DNA from 2 places in the Allobosea sp. Root670 genome. Region 2 is predicted to be linked to the other one. Evidence: predicted binding sites of a transcription regulator. Region 2 holds the regulator's gene; the other holds the start of a gene.
What was found. The regulator LexA, encoded in region 2, represses DNA repair genes until DNA is damaged. The targets are predictions, from matches to a motif close to TGTTCNNNNTGTGTTCNG.
Positions count from the first base shown of each region.

Region 1 (7,647 bases), on a different contig from region 2:
AAATCTTGCGGTAATCCGGCAGACCGCAGACCTCCCAGAGCCGCTCGACGCCGGCGCGGCCCTGCGCCAAGCGTACAATATCCGGGTCCTTCGCCAGGATTTCCAGCGTCGACATGTCCTCTGCGATCAGTGCGCGCGTCAGCCCCTGTTCGGATGGCTGGAGGTTGAGCGTCTCGAGCAGGCCGCCGATCGAGCGCAGGTCGAGATCGGAATTGCGCCACTGCATCTGGCGGATCGGCTCGAAGCGGTGATTCTCGATCGCGTCGACCAGTTCCGCGTCGAAAGGCGGGCAGCGCCCGCTGGTGCCGAAGGTGCCGTCGCGCAGATGCCGCCCGGCACGCCCGGCGATCTGGCCGAACTCAGCCGGGTTGAGCTTGCGGTAATGATGCCCGTCGAATTTCTTGTCGGCGGCGAAGGCGATGTGGTTGACGTCGAGATTGAGCCCCATGCCGATCGCATCGGTCGCGACGAGATAATCGACATCGCCGGACTGGTAGATCTCGACCTGGGCGTTGCGGGTCCGCGGCGAGAGAGCGCCCAGCACCACGGCCGCCCCGCCCTTCTGCCGGCGGATCAGTTCTGCGATGGCATAGACCTCCTCGACCGAGAAGGCGACGATGGCCGAGCGCGGCGGCAGGCGCGTGATCTTGCGATCACCGGCGAAGGTCAGGTTCGACAGGCGCGGGCGCGTGACGACGTTCACGCCGGGCATGAGCTGCTCGATCAGCGGACGCATCGTCGCAGCGCCGATCAGCATGGTCTCGGCCCGGCCTCGCCGGTTGAGCAGGCGGTCGGTGAAGACATGGCCGCGGTCGAGATCGGAAGCGAGCTGGATCTCGTCGATCGCCACGAAATCGACGGCAAGGTCACGCGGCATCGCCTCGACCGTGCAGACCCAGAAGCGCGGCCGCTCCGGCTTGATCTTCTCCTCGCCGGTGACGAGCGCGACGGCCTCGGGGCCGACCTTGTCGACGACGCGCTGATAGACCTCGCGCGCGAGCAAGCGGAGCGGCAGCCCGATCATGCCGGTGGGATGGGCGACCATGCGCTCGATGGCGAGATGGGTCTTGCCGGTATTGGTCGGGCCCAGCACGGCCGTGACGCTATTGGCGCGGGCGGCGGGCGGCAGCGAACGGAAAGGAAGCAAGGCGAAGGAGCCGATCAAATCGCCCGCCCATACGGGCGGGAGCGTGGACGGGGTCGATGCAGGTCTTAAGAGCAGGCCTTACAAGAACGAGTCTGGAACGAAGCGGGGCCGAATCGCTGACTCCGGCAGAATCGGGTTTTGTTCCCTTTTCGGAATCCGTGCCCTGGCGGCATGGGCCATGTCGTCATCGCGCCCTCCCGGAATGGCGTGGCAGAGCAGCGCAAAAGCCGCCCGGCAGGAATCCTATTTAAGCCTTTTCAGCCCGGAGACGAGAGGCAAGGCAGATTTCCGATCTGCCCGCGCGCCTCAATGATGAGCGTGGTCGCACTGCCCATGATCGGCCAAGGCCTCGATGATCGCGCAATCGCAAGCCGCGACGCCGCCCGAGCAGGTCGTGGCGATCCGCTCCAGCTCCTTCTCCAGCGAGCGCAATTTCGCGATCTTGTCGCGGACCTCGTCGAGATGGGCGACCGAAATCGCATGCGCCTCGTCGCAAGCCATGCCCGGCGTATCCGAGAGCTTCAGAAGGGTGCGGATGTTCTCGACCGCGAAGCCGAGATCGCGCGCATGCTTGATGAAGGCGAGCCGCTCGGCATGGCGCCGGCCATAGCGGCGCTGATTGCCCTCGGAACGCTCAGGCGGCGGCAGCAGACCGACCTGCTCGTAATAGCGGATGGTCTCGACCTTGACCCCGGTGCGATCGGCCAGCGCGCCGATCGGCATCACGCGCTCGAGCTTACCGGCAGCAGTCATCGCGTCACCTCAAGAAGCTATAGTTCCTATAGCTTCAGATAACCCTGCCCAGCCCGTTTGCAAGCTCGATCAAGCCACGCCCATCGCCAGCAGGTCATGGACATGGACGAGCCCGGCCGGACGATCTTCGGCATCGACCACGATCAGCGCCGTGATCCGGCTGCGGTTGACCAGTTCCAGCGCCTCGACCGCGAGCGTGTCGAGGCCGACGCGGCGCGGATTCACCGTCATGATATCGCGCGCCCTGAGCGAGACCCCACCGCCCATCGCTGCCTTGCGACGCAGATCGCCGTCGGTGACGACACCGGCGAGCTTGCCGTCCAGGTCCATCACCACGGCACAGCCGAAGCCCTTGTCCGAGATCATCGCGATGACGTCGGGCAGCAGCGTGTCCAAACCGATCAGCGGCAAATCGGCACCACGATGCATGATGCTCTCGACGGTCTTAAGCTGTGCACCAAGCTTGCCGCCGGGGTGGTAGACGAAGAAATCCTGCCGCGAGAAGCCGCGCGCCTCCAGCAGCGCCACGGCGAGTGCATCGCCGAGCGCCATCTGCATCGTCGTCGAGGTCGTCGGCGCGAGCCCGTTCGGACAGGCCTCCGTCGCCTTGGGCAGGACGAGCGCGATATCCGCTTCCTTGCCCAATGTGCTCTCGGCATTGGCGGTGATGGCGATCAGCCCGACGCGGAAGCGGCGCGTGTAACCGACGAGCGCGGCGAGTTCGACCGCCTCGCCGGACCAGGACAGCGCGATTACGACATCCTCGGGCTGGACCATGCCGAGATCGCCATGGCTCGCCTCGGCCGGGTGGACGAAATGTGCGGGCGTCCCGGTCGAGGCCAGCGTCGCCGTGAGCTTGCGCCCGACATGGCCGGACTTGCCCATGCCGGAGACGATCACGCGCCCGCTCGAGCCCCGGATCATCGCCACGGCCTCAGTGAAAGGCTGGCCCAGCCCATCCGCTAGGGCGGCATGGAGTGCATCGAGCCCGGCGCGCTCGGTGGCGATGGTGCGGAGGGCGGAATCGCGGATATCGGCTGTCATGCCGCGCGCTGTAGCACGGCGCCATCAGTCATTTCCACCGCCTGTCGACGCAGTCGACCAGTGTTGACGGCTCCTTAACCCTGTTCGTTCTAACTCCATTAACCATGCGCGAAATCCGCGCGCCCCGTCTTCTGGAGCCCTGCGACGCCCGTGTCCGGCCGCGCGACGACCCTGCTTCTGTCCGGAACGGCTTTGGCCGGGCTTGCGCTCGCCCATACGGCGGCGCAGGCACAGCAGATGCCGCGCGGCGATCTCAGGACCGGCACCCCGGCTTACGTCGCGCAGCAGCCGGCAGCTCCCCAGCCCGATCTGACGCCCGCCACCGCCGAGCCGGAAGCCGTCCGCGATCCCGCCGGGCTGGCCCAGCGGCAGGGGTCGGCGGTTTCGGGGCGGCAGCCGCCGCGCGCCAGCCAACCGATCCAGGCGCCGACGCTGCGCGGCGTCACCCAGCGCCAGTTCCGCGCGCCACCGCCCGCTGTCACGGTGCTGCCACCGCCGCCACCTCCCGCTCCCCCACCGCCCCGGCGCCGCCCGGCGAGCGAGGAAGACCCCTATGCCGCGCTCGGCATCCGGATCGGCTCGGTCACCTTGCGTCCCTCGGTCACCAATTCGATCGGCTACGATACCAATCCGCAGCGCACATCGGCTCCGGGCACCAAGGGCTCGGCCTATAGCCGCCACGAGGGCGAACTGGCGATCCAGTCCGACTGGAACGTCCACGAGCTCAAGGGTCAGCTGCGCGGCGGCTACCTCGAATTCTTCCGCGCCAAGGACGCCTCCCGTCCCGATGCCGAGGGCAATCTCGACCTGCGTCTCGATGCGACCCGCGACACCCGCATCCTCCTGGAATCGCGGCTCAAGCTCGACACGCAGCGGCCGGGCTCGCCGGACCTGACCGCCAACGTGACCGGCCGCCCGCAGATCTACCAGTATGGTGCCTCTGCCGGCGTCACGCATGACATCAACCGGCTGCAATTGACGCTGCGCGGTTCGGTCGACCGCAGCGACTACGAGGATGCCCGCCTCTCAAACGGTGCGATGCTGTCGCAGAAGGACCGGAACATGACCCAGTACGGCCTGCGCCTGCGCGCCGCCTACGAGGTCACGCCCGGCTTCAAGCCCTTCGTCCAGGCCGAGATCGACCAGCGCGAGTTCGACGAGAAGAGCGATTCCAGCGGCTATATGCGCTCCTCGAACGGCGTGACCGGGCGCGTCGGCTCGACCTTCGAGATCAGCCGGCAGCTCACCGGCGAGGTCTCGGGCGGCTATCAGGATCGCAAATATGACGATACGCGCCTGAAGAACCTGCGCGGCTTCGTCGGCGATGCCGCGGTGCTGTGGTCGCCGACGCCGTTGACGACCGTGACCCTGCGCGGCGGCGCCGAGCTCGGCGACACCACGATCGCCGGCTCGTCGGGCACGACCGTGCGGCGCGCGACGCTGGAAGTGGCGCATGCCTTGCGCCGCAACCTCACTGTCACCGGCTTCACCAATTTCAGCCGCACCGAATATGACGGCCAGGGCCTGCGCGAGGACTACACCAATGTCGGCGCGCGGCTCGAATACAAGCTGACGCGCACCTTCGCCGTGCGCGCGAGCTTCACCCATGAGCGCCTGAACTCGACAGCGCAGGGCTCGGATTACACCGCGAATGTCTCGCTGGTGGGCTTGAGGGTGCAGTTCTGAAGATGAGCCGTCATGCTCGGGCTTGACCCGAGCATCTCATGACCGGAAGGCGCTGGTTTCCGAGATGGCCGGGTCAGGCCCGGCCATGACGGCCTAGCCTCACTCCATCCCTTCCAGCTCGATGATCATGCCCTCGATCATTCGGAGCCCGATCTGCCAGAAGCCCGGGTCCTTCGCGTCGAGCCCGAAGGGCGCCAGCAGCTCGCCATAAGGCTTGCTGCCGCCGGCCGAGAGCAGCGCGAAATAGCGCTCCTGGAAGCCCTCGGCGGCATTCTGGTAGACGCCGTAGAGCGAGTTCACCAGGCAATCCCCGAAGGCATAGGCATAGACGTAGAAGGGCGAATGGATGAAGTGCGGGATGTAGCACCAATAGGGCTCGTATCCGCTCGACAGCCGGATCGCCGGGCCGAGGCTCTCGGCCTGCACGCTCATCCAGAGCTCGCAGAGCGCCTCCGGCGTCAATTCGCCCTCGCGGCGGGCTTCATGGACCTTGCGCTCGAAGGTATAGAAGGCGATCTGGCGCACGACCGTGTTGATCATGTCCTCGACCTTCGCCGCCAGCATCGCCTTGCGCTGCTTCGGGTCGGAGGTCGTATCGAGCAGCTTGCGGAAGGTCAGCATCTCCCCGAAGACGCTTGCCGTCTCGGCGAGCGTCAGCGGCGTCGGCGCCATCAGGGCTCCGTTCGGCGCCGCCAGCACCTGATGCACGCCGTGCCCCAGCTCATGCGCCAACGTCATCACGTCGCGCGGCTTGCCCTGATAGTTCAGCAGCACATAGGGGTGCGCGGATGGCACGGTCGGGTGAGCAAACGCGCCCGGCGCCTTGCCTGGACGCGGCGGCGCATCGATCCAGCGCTCGTCGAAGAAACGCTTCGCGATCGCCGCCATCTCCGGCGAGAAGGCGCCATAGGCCGAGAGCACGGTCTCGCGCGCTTCGGTCCAGGGAATCGTGCGCTGCTCGACCTGCGGCAGCGGGGCATTGCGGTCCCAGAAATCCAGCTCCTCGCGGCCGAACCACTTCGCCTTCAGGCGATAATAGCGATGCGACAGGCGCGGATAGGCCTCGCGCACGGCAGCGACGAGAGCATCCACCACTTCGCGCTCGACCCGGTTCGCGAGATGGCGGGAATCCGCGACATCCTCGAACTTGCGCCAGCGGTCGGAGATCTCCTTGTCCTTGGCGAGCGTGTTGGTGATCAGCGCGAAGGTGCGAAGCTCCTTGCGGAACACCGTGCTCAGCGCCTCCGCGGCCTTGCGCCTGACCTCGCCATCGCTGTCCTGCAGCTTGTTGAGCGTGAGTTCGAGCGTCAGCTCCTCGCCATCGACGGTGAAGCGCAGCGAGGCGATGGTCTCATCGAAGAGCCGGTTCCAGGCTGCCGCCCCCGTCATCGATTTCTCGTGGAACAGCGCTTCGATCCGGTCGTCCAGCTGGTGTGGCTTGTCCTTGGCAAGGTCTTCGAGCCAGGGCTTCCAGTGCGAAAGCGGCGCCTGGCCTGCGACCTTCGCCAGCAGGTCCGGCTCGATCCGGTTCAGCTCCAGCTCGAAGAACAGGAGTTCGGTGATCGCGGCGTTGAGCTTGTCCTGCGTGTCGCCATAGAACTTGGCGCGCTGCGGATCGGTGGTATCGCCAGAATAGACCAGGCCGGCATAGGCGCCGATCCGGCCGAGCCGGTCGCTCAGGCCCTCATAGCTCTTGACTGCTGCGGCCAGCGTCTCGCTGCCGTCAGGCGCGGCGGCTAGGTCGCCGAGCTTGCCGCGATAGCGGCCGGCCAGCGCCTGCGCCTCGGCAAGCCCGCGCTCCAGATCGCCCTTGAACTCCTGTGATTCGATGCCGGGATAGAGATGGGTCAGGTCCCATTCCGGCAGGTCGCCGGTAGCCTGGACCGATTTCGCCGCCCCCGCCTTTGTGGCGGAACGCCGGACGGTTTCATGAAAACCCATTCGCTCGATACCTCCGCGCACTGAAACAAGCCCATCCATAGGCCGGCACGGGCCCGGGGATCAACGGCGGCTGTTCGTCACCCCGACGACCGGCCCCGGCTTAAACCCCCGCTTAACTCTTCTGGCCGACCATGCCCCAGAACGAAACAGGCGATTCCGCCGACGCCCAAGATTTCTTTCATATTGCCCGGGCCTTCGAGGTGCCATGACCGACACCGTCCTCATCGTCGACGACGATCCCGTCCAGCGCCGCCTGCTCGACGCCATGCTCAAGCGCTTCGGCTATGACGTCGCGACTGCCGAGAACGGCGAAGCGGCACTTACCCTGCTCGGCGCGCCCGAAGGCGAGCGCTTCAATGCCGTCGTCCTCGATCTCAACATGCCCGGCCTCGACGGCATGGGCGTGCTGGCGGCGTTGCGTGAGCGCGGCAGCGAGCTCCCCGTCATCGTCCAGACCGCCAACGGCTCGATCGAGACCGTGGTCACCGCGATGCGGGCCGGCGCCGTCGATTTCGTGGTCAAGCCCGTCGGCGCCGAGCGCCTGCAGGTCTCGCTGCGCAATGCCCTCAAGCTCGGCGCGCTCGAACACGAATTGCGCCATATCAAGCGCCGCGCCTCGAACACGCTGGGCTTCCGCGACCTCGCCACCAAGAGCCCGGACATGGCCCGCGTCGTCCGGCTGGCGGAGCGCGCAGCGAAATCGAACATCCCGATCCTGATCGAGGGCGAATCCGGCGTCGGCAAGGAAGTGCTGGCGCGCGCGATCCAGGGCTCCAGCGACCGCAAGGGCAAGCCTTTCGTCACCGTGAATTGCGGTGCGATCCCGCATAACCTCGTCGAATCCATCCTGTTCGGCCACGAGAAAGGCGCCTTCACCGGCGCGACCGAGCGTCATCTCGGCAAGTTCGTCGAGGCCAATGGCGGCACGCTCTTCCTCGACGAGGTCGGCGAATTGCCGCTCGACGCGCAGGTCAAGCTGCTGCGCGCCATCCAGGAGGGTGAGGTCGATCCCGTCGGCGGCAAGAAATCGGTGCGCGTCGACATCCGGCTGATCTCGGCGACCAACAAGAGCCTGC
Region 1 is NZ_LMJU01000020.1:74,429-82,075, reverse strand. It holds gene ASE61_RS24095 (helicase-related protein) at 1-1,147, opposite strand, end outside; gene ASE61_RS24090 (MerR family transcriptional regulator) at 1,454-1,873, opposite strand; gene ASE61_RS24085 (KpsF/GutQ family sugar-phosphate isomerase) at 1,970-2,944, opposite strand; gene ASE61_RS24080 (outer membrane beta-barrel protein) at 3,095-4,630, shown strand; gene ASE61_RS24075 (M3 family oligoendopeptidase) at 4,730-6,571, opposite strand; gene ASE61_RS24070 (sigma-54-dependent transcriptional regulator) at 6,777-7,647, shown strand, end outside.
Region 1: the regulator LexA is predicted to act here: its motif matches at 1,230-1,247, upstream of ASE61_RS24095 (helicase-related protein).

Region 2 (7,647 bases):
GCACTGGCCGGTCAAGAAGATCGCGGCGGCAGCGGCGATGCTCGGCGCGACCGCCTATTGCATCTTTTCCGGGAGCGATGTCGCGACCGAGCGCTCGCTCATCATGACGCTGGTCATGCTCGGCGCGATCCTCGTCGACCGCGCCGCGCTCAGCATGCGCAATCTCGCGCTGGCCGCCATGATGGTGCTGCTGCGCGAGCCGGAGGCCTTGCTCGGGCCGAGCTTCCAGATGTCCTTCGGTGCGGTCGCGGCGCTGATCGCCTTCGCGGAACGCTGGGAAGGGCGAAGCCGCACCGAGCCGCCGCGCGTGTTGCCCTGGCCGCTCGGAGCCGTTTGGACGGCGGCGCTTGGCATCCTCGTCACCACCATGCTGGCCACCGCCGCGACGGCGCCCTTCGGAGCCTATCACTTCCAGACCTTCAATCCCTTCGGCCTGCTCGGCAACGCCATGGCGCTGCCCTTCGTCTCGCTCTTCGTCATGCCGGCGGCGGTGTTCGGCGTGCTCGCCTATCCGTTCGGGCTGGACTGGCCGGCCTGGGCCCTGATGGGGCTCGCCTCCGACGTCGTCCTCAAGGTGGCGCATTGGGTCGCGGCCATCGACCATTCCACCGTGACGGTGGCGGCTTTCGGCTCAGGCGTGCTGGCCTGCTTTGCGATGACGCTGTTGTGGCTGACGCTCTGGACCACGGCTTGGCGCTGGCTTGCGGCCTTGCCGCTGATCTTCGGCGTCGCGATCGCCGGAAAGCCGGAGCGGCCGGAAATCCTGATCGAGCGCGATGGCTCCGGGATGGCCGTGCGCGGTCCCGACGGGCGCCTCGCCATCGCCGGCAAGCCCAGCCGCTTCGTCCTGCAGCAATGGCTCGCCGCCGATGGCGACAGCCGCTCGCCCGACGATCCCAGCTTGCGCGCCGGCATCGCCTGCGACCGGCTGGCATGCGTTGCGCAGACCGCCGACAAGCGCACAATCTCCTATACGCGCGAGCGACTCGCCATCATCGAGGATTGCCAGCGCGCCGACCTCGTCATCACCGCCATCCCCTGGGGCGGCACCTGCAAGGCCAGGCTGGTCGAGCGCATGACGCTATCACGCGACGGCGCGACCTCGCTCTACCGGACGGCGTCGGGATGGAGCAGCCATATCGCGGAGCAGTCCGACAGTGAGCGGCCCTGGAGCCGCCGGCGCGAGCGACGCCTGACGGAGCCAGGCACGCGTCCCACCAATCAGTCGGTCACCGTACAGCCCGCACCGGCCGCCGACAACGAAGCCGAGGCCGACACCGAACGCCTTCAGTAGCGCCGCATCAGATTGACCAGCCGGCCCTGGATCTTGACCCGGTCGGGGCCGAGCACACGGGTCTCGTAGGCCGGGTTCGCCGCTTCGAGCGCGATCGAGGAGCCGCGCTTGCGCAGGCGCTTCAGCGTCGCTTCCTCGTCATCGATCAGTGCCACGACGATGTCGCCGGTATTGGCCGTGTCCTGCCTGCGGATGACGACGGTGTCGCCGTCGAGAATGCCGGCCTCGACCATCGAATCACCGCGCACTTCCAGCGCGTAATGCTCGCCGGAGCCGAGCATGTCCGGCGGCAGCGAAACGGTGTGGCTGCGGCTCTGGATCGCCGAGATCGGCGTACCCGCCGCGATGCGGCCCATCACCGGGATGGCGATGGAATGCCGGCTGTCGTCCTCGGCAGGGCGCGGCTTGGCCACGCTGGGCTGTGAGCCCAGGCCGCCCTGGACGATGGCCGGGCTGAAGCGGGGCCGTGCCTGAGGCGCGCCGAGCCCATCCGGCATCTTGATGACTTCGAGCGCACGCGCCCGGTTCGGCAGGCGGCGGATGAAGCCGCGCTCCTCCAGGGCCATGATCAGGCGGTGAATGCCGGATTTCGAGCGCAGGTCGAGCGCATCCTTCATCTCGTCGAAGGAGGGCGGCACGCCACTTTCGCGCAAGCGTTCCTGGATGAAGCGCAGGAGTTCATGTTGCTTGCGTGTCAGCATGGTCGCCGCCAGCCCCTCAATGCGCAGATTCGAAACAAAGCACGAACACCATACGCGTTCTGCTTGTGTTCCGCAAGCCGCTACCGCAAGGGCAGGATGCGGCAGGCCTCGCCTTTCTTCGCGGTAGCGGCATGGGCCGGGCGGATCGTCAGGGCCTGAGCGCGCGCCAGCGTGCCGAGCATCGAGGAATCCTGCCGGTCGAAGGGCGTCGCCACCCAGCCTTCCGGCGTCAGCGTGAGCTCCGAGCGCAGGTAATCCTCGCGCTCGTCATTGCCGGGCATGTCGCGTCCCAGAATGGCGGGGATGCTGCGGTCGCGATCGGCGTCCGCGATGCCGAGCAGCGCCTCGATCAAGGGCAGCACGAAGAGATGGCCGCAGACGATCGAGGAGACCGGATTGCCCGGCAGCCCGACCACGACCATCCGGCCGAGGCGTCCGGTCATCATCGGCTTGCCCGGCCGCATCGCGATCTTCCAGAAGCCCAGCGTCATGCCGGCCCGCGTCAGCGCTTCCTGCACGAGATCATGCGCGCCGACCGAGGCCCCGCCGAGCGTGATCAGCACATCGGCGTCGGCCTCGCCCGCCCTTGCGATCTTGCTGGCGAGATCGGCATGGTCGTCACGGGCGATGCCGAGATCGATGACAGTGCCGCCGGCCTTCTCGACCAGCGCGGCGAGCGAGAACGAGTTCGAGGCGACGATCTGGTCGCGGCCCACAGGTTCGCCCGGCGCCACCAGTTCGTCTCCGGTGGCGAGAATCGCCACCCGAGGCTTCCGCCGGACAGGCAAAGTCGGATGCCCCATCGCGGCAGCAAGGCCGAGGGCGGCGCTGTCGAGTGCGCGCCCGGCTTGAAGCAGCACGTCGCCTTCATGGAAATCGAGCCCTGCGGCGCGGAGGAACTTGCCTTTAGCTGGCGGCACGCGGACGCGGATCACCGGGCTGTCGACGCCGTCGGCATCTTCCTGCATCAGGATGGTGTCGGCGCCTTCAGGCATCGGTGCGCCCGTGAAGATGCGCACCGCCTGTCCTGGCCCGACCGCGCCCTCATAGGCCCGGCCGGCAGCGGATTCGCCGATGACAGTGAGCGAAACGCCTTCCGCCATCTCGTCGCCGCGCACGGCATAGCCATCCATGGCGGAATTGGCGAAGGGCGGTTGCGTCCTGAGGGCCTTGACCTCACCGGCCAGCACCCGCCAGGCGCATTGCGCCAGCGGCAGGGTTTCCGCCCCGGTCGGCCCCGGAATGCTGTCGAGCAGCGCCTTGCGCGCGACGGGGACCGGGGTGAGCGCCATCAGCTAGCTTTCGCCTCGTAATCGCCGGACTGGCCGCCGGACTTGTGCAGCAGGCGGATGTTCTCGATCCGCATCGCCCGGTCGACCGCCTTGACCATGTCGTAGACGGTGAGACAGGCGACGGAGACGGCGGTGAGCGCCTCCATCTCGACGCCGGTCTGACCCTTCATCTTGACTTCGGCGCGCACGCGCACGCCTGGCAAGGCCTCGTCGATCGCGAGATCGACGGCGATCTTGCTGAGCAGCAGCGGGTGGCAGAGCGGGATCAATTCATGCGTGCGCTTCGCCGCCATGATGCCGGCGAGGCGCGCGGTGCCGAGCACGTCGCCCTTCTTGGCGTTGCCGTCGCGCACGATCGCGATCGTCTCCGGCGCCATGACGACCTGGCCCTCGGCGATCGCCATGCGGGTCGTCTCGGCCTTACCGCCGACATCGACCATATGCGCCTGGCCTTGCGCGTCGAGATGGCTGAGCCGGCTCACGCCGCGACGGCCTTGCCGGTCAGCAGCGCCTGCGTCGCGGCGGTGACGTCGGCCTGCCGCATCAGGCTCTCGCCGACGAGGAAGCTGTTGACGCCGATCGGATTGAGCCGGGCGATGTCGTCATGCGTGAAGATGCCGCTCTCGCTGATGACGATCCGGTCAACCGGCACACGCGGCGCCAATCGCTCGGTCACGGCGAGATCGACATTGAAGCTGCGCAGGTCGCGGTTGTTGATGCCGAGCAGCCGGCTTTCGAGCTTGAGCGCCCGGTCGAGCTCGGCATCGTCATGGACCTCGACGAGGACATCCATGCCGAGTTCGCGCGCGGTCTCGTTCAGCGCCCTGGCGGTGGCGTCGTCGACACCGGCCATGATGACCAGGATGCAGTCGGCGCCCCAGCTGCGGGCCTCGTAGACCTGATAGGGCTCGTAGAGGAAATCCTTGCGCAGTGCCGGCAGGCCGGCAGCCTCCCGCGCTTCGGTGAGGAATTCCGGCCGCCCCTGGAAGGACGGCGCGTCGGTCAGGACGGAGAGGCAGGCAGCGCCGCCGGCCGCATAGGCGCGGGCGAGCGAAGGCGGGTCGAAATCGGCGCGGATCAGGCCCTTGGAGGGGCTCGCCTTCTTGATCTCGGCGATCAGAGCGGGCGTGCCCTGAGCGAGCTTGTTTGCGAGCGCGTCAGCAAAGCCGCGCGGCTTGCTGGCCGCACGTGCCCGGCGCTCGATCTCGGCCTGCGGGACCGCGGCCTTGGCTGCCGCGATCTCCTGGCGCTTATAGGCTTCGATCTTCGCGAGGATGTCGGTCATGCCGGCCTCACGCGTTCGAGGCTTTGACGAGCGCGGCGAGCGTCGCCTTGGCCTTGCCGGAATCGAGCGCGGCCGTCGCCTGGGCGAAGCCGTCCTTCAAATCCCGGGCCTTGCCGGCGACGAGCAGCGCCGCAGCCGCATTGAAGGCGGCAATGTCGCGGAAGCCGGTCTTCTCGCCGGCGAGCACGGCGTTGAGCGCCGCCGCGTTCTCCTCCGGCGTGCCGCCGCGCAGGACTTCGGGCTTTGCAGGTTCAAGGCCGACATCGGCGGGGCTGATCGAGAAGCTTTCGATCTTCCCGTTCTCCAGCGAGACGACGCGGGTCGGGCCTGTCGTGGTGATCTCGTCGAGCCCGTCCGAGCCGTGCACGGCCCAGACGCGGGTCGAGCCGAAGGAGGCGAGCACCTTGACCATCGGCTCCAGCCAGGTCTCGGAGAAGGCGCCGATGAGCTGGCGCCTGGCGCCGGCCGGGTTGGAAAGCGGGCCGAGCAGGTTGAAGATCGTGCGCGTGCCGAGCTCGGTGCGCACCGGCGCGACATGGCGCATCGAGGCATGATGCGTCGGCGCGAACATGAAGCCGACGCCGGCCTCGCGGATGCAGTGCTCGGTCGCGGCCGGATCAAGCCCGACCTTGACGCCGAGCGCGGTCAGCACGTCGGCGGCCCCGGAACGCGAGGAGGCGGCGCGGTTGCCGTGCTTGGCTACCGGCACGCCGCAGGCCGCGGTGATGATCGAGGCCAGCGTCGAGACATTGTAGGAGCCGGACGAATCGCCGCCGGTGCCGACGATGTCGATCGCCTCCGGCGGGGCCTTGACGGTGAGCATCTTGCCGCGCATCGCGCTGGCGGCGCCGGCGATCTCGTCGATCGTCTCGCCGCGAACGCGCAGCGCCATCAGGAAGGCGGCCGATTGCGCGTTGGTGACCCCGCCCGAGAGGATGGTGTCGAAGGCGTCGCGCGCTTCCTCGCGCGAGAGCGTCGCGCCGGTCGCCACCTTGGCGATGAAGGGTTTGAAATCGTCCATGGGAACTCTGCGGAATCAGGCTGAAGGGGTCAGGGCGGAGGCTTCGCGTTCGCTCTGCCACCGCTCCGCGAGGTCGAGGAAATTCCGCAGGATCGTCGCGCCATGCTCGGAAGCGATGCTCTCCGGATGGAACTGGACGCCGTGGACCGGCAGCTCCCGGTGCGAGAGCGCCATGATCAGGCCGTCATCGCTCTCCGCCTCGATCTCGAAGACATCGGGGCAGGAGGCTCGCTCGACCACGAGCGAGTGATAGCGTGTCGCCTGCAGCGGTCCGTTGATGCCGCGGAACAGCCCGCGCGCCCGGTGGCGGATCGGCGAGACCTTGCCGTGCATCGGTAGCGGCGCACGCACGACCTGGCCGCCGAAGGCCTGTCCCATCGCCTGCAAGCCGAGGCAGACGCCGAAGATCGGCTTCTTGCCCGCGCCTTCGCGGATCAGGTTCAGGCAGATTCCGGCTTCATTGGGCGTGCAGGGGCCTGGCGAGAGCACGATCGCGTCGTGGTCGCCGGCAAGCGCCTCGTCGACGGTGAGCGCATCGTTACGCCAGACATCGACCTCGGCGCCGAGCCCACCGATGAGGTGGACCAGGTTCCAGGTGAAGCTGTCGTAGTTGTCGATCAACAGAACGCGCATGGCCGGACCCGTGAATACGGCTTGAGGTCATGCACGTTCGGGGGCGGGGTGGTCAAGTTTCGCGCGGCCGAATGACCGGGCGATTCCTCCTCACCCCCGCGCGCTGCGCGGCATGCCCGCCGTGCGCGGCTGCGCCAGTCCCGGCGCGGTCTCGACGCCGAGCGTCGGCAGGGCGAGCGTCCGCTGCCCTCTGAAATCGACATGGCAGACGATCAGCCCGCGCTCCTCGATATAGCTGAGCACGCGGCGCGCGCGGCTCGGCGAAGCGCTGCCATAGATCTCCGCGAGCTCGGCATCGCTGGGGCAGGGCCGGCCCTCGATGGCGGTACGGGCGATGAAGAGGAAGAGCCCCTGCAGGTCTTCCGGCAACGTGCCGGACGCTGCCACAGCCGCCTGCCAGCCATCGCTCGTCGCGATGCTGTCGCTGACGCCGGCCCGCGCCACGGCGAGCCTGCGGCGGAACTCTTCGAGGCTGAGTTGCGTGCGGCCGAGCCGGCGCATCCGGCAACGTACGGTGAAGTCCTGGTAGAGCACCGCGACCTGGCGCGAGCGCGCCTCGGGATCGGCCATCAGCTCACGCAGGATCTCGACCATGATCGCCTCGCGCTCGGCCGGCTCCAGCTCGATCTCGGGTTCCGGCTCCGCCTGCGGGGCAGGGCGATAGTTCTCGATCCGGCGCAGCACCTCGGTCGGATCGGGCTTGGGACGTGGCGCCGGGCGCACTGGACGGGCCATCGGCAGCGGCTCGTCCTCGCCGCGCGTGAAGATCAGCTTGCCGGCATCCTCTGGCGCCTGCTCCGGCAGCGGCATCAGGCCCGGCGCGCCACCGCGATCGACCGAGGAGACCGCGCCGATCCGGATCGGCAGCGGGCGCTTCGACAGGGCGGGGCCGAGCGCGACGAACTGGCCGCGTTCGAGGTCGCGGAACATCTCGGCCTGGCGGCGGTCCATGCCGAGCAGGTCGGCTGCGCGCTGCATGTCGATATCGAGGAAGGTGCGACCCATCAGGAAGTTCGAGGCTTCCGCCGCGACGTTCTTGGCGAGCTTGGCGAGGCGCTGCGTCGCGATGACGCCGGCAAGCCCACGCTTGCGGCCACGGCACATCAGGTTGGTCATGGCGCCGAGCGAGAGCCGGCGCGCTTCGTCGGAGGCCTCGCCCGCCATCACCGGCGCGAAGAGCTGGGCTTCGTCGACCACGATCAGCATCGGGAACCAGAGCGAGCGGTCGACATCGAAGAGCCCGCCGAGGAAGGCGGCGGTGGCGCGCAACTGCTCGTCGGCTTCGAGGTTTTCGAGATTGAGCACCACCGAGACGCGGTGCTGACGCACGCGCAAGGCAACGCGCTGCAATTCGGCCTCGCCGCATTCGGCATCGACCACGACATGGCCGAACTGGTCGGCGAGCGAGACGAAATCGCCCT
Region 2 is NZ_LMJU01000015.1:469,927-477,573, reverse strand. It holds gene ASE61_RS14705 (ComEC/Rec2 family competence protein) at 1-1,294, shown strand, start outside; gene lexA (transcriptional repressor LexA) at 1,288-1,995, opposite strand; gene glp (gephyrin-like molybdotransferase Glp) at 2,076-3,287, opposite strand; gene moaC (cyclic pyranopterin monophosphate synthase MoaC) at 3,287-3,769, opposite strand; gene trpC (indole-3-glycerol phosphate synthase TrpC) at 3,766-4,572, opposite strand; gene trpD (anthranilate phosphoribosyltransferase) at 4,580-5,593, opposite strand; gene ASE61_RS14675 (anthranilate synthase component II) at 5,609-6,226, opposite strand; gene ASE61_RS14670 (ATP-binding protein) at 6,317-7,647, opposite strand, start outside.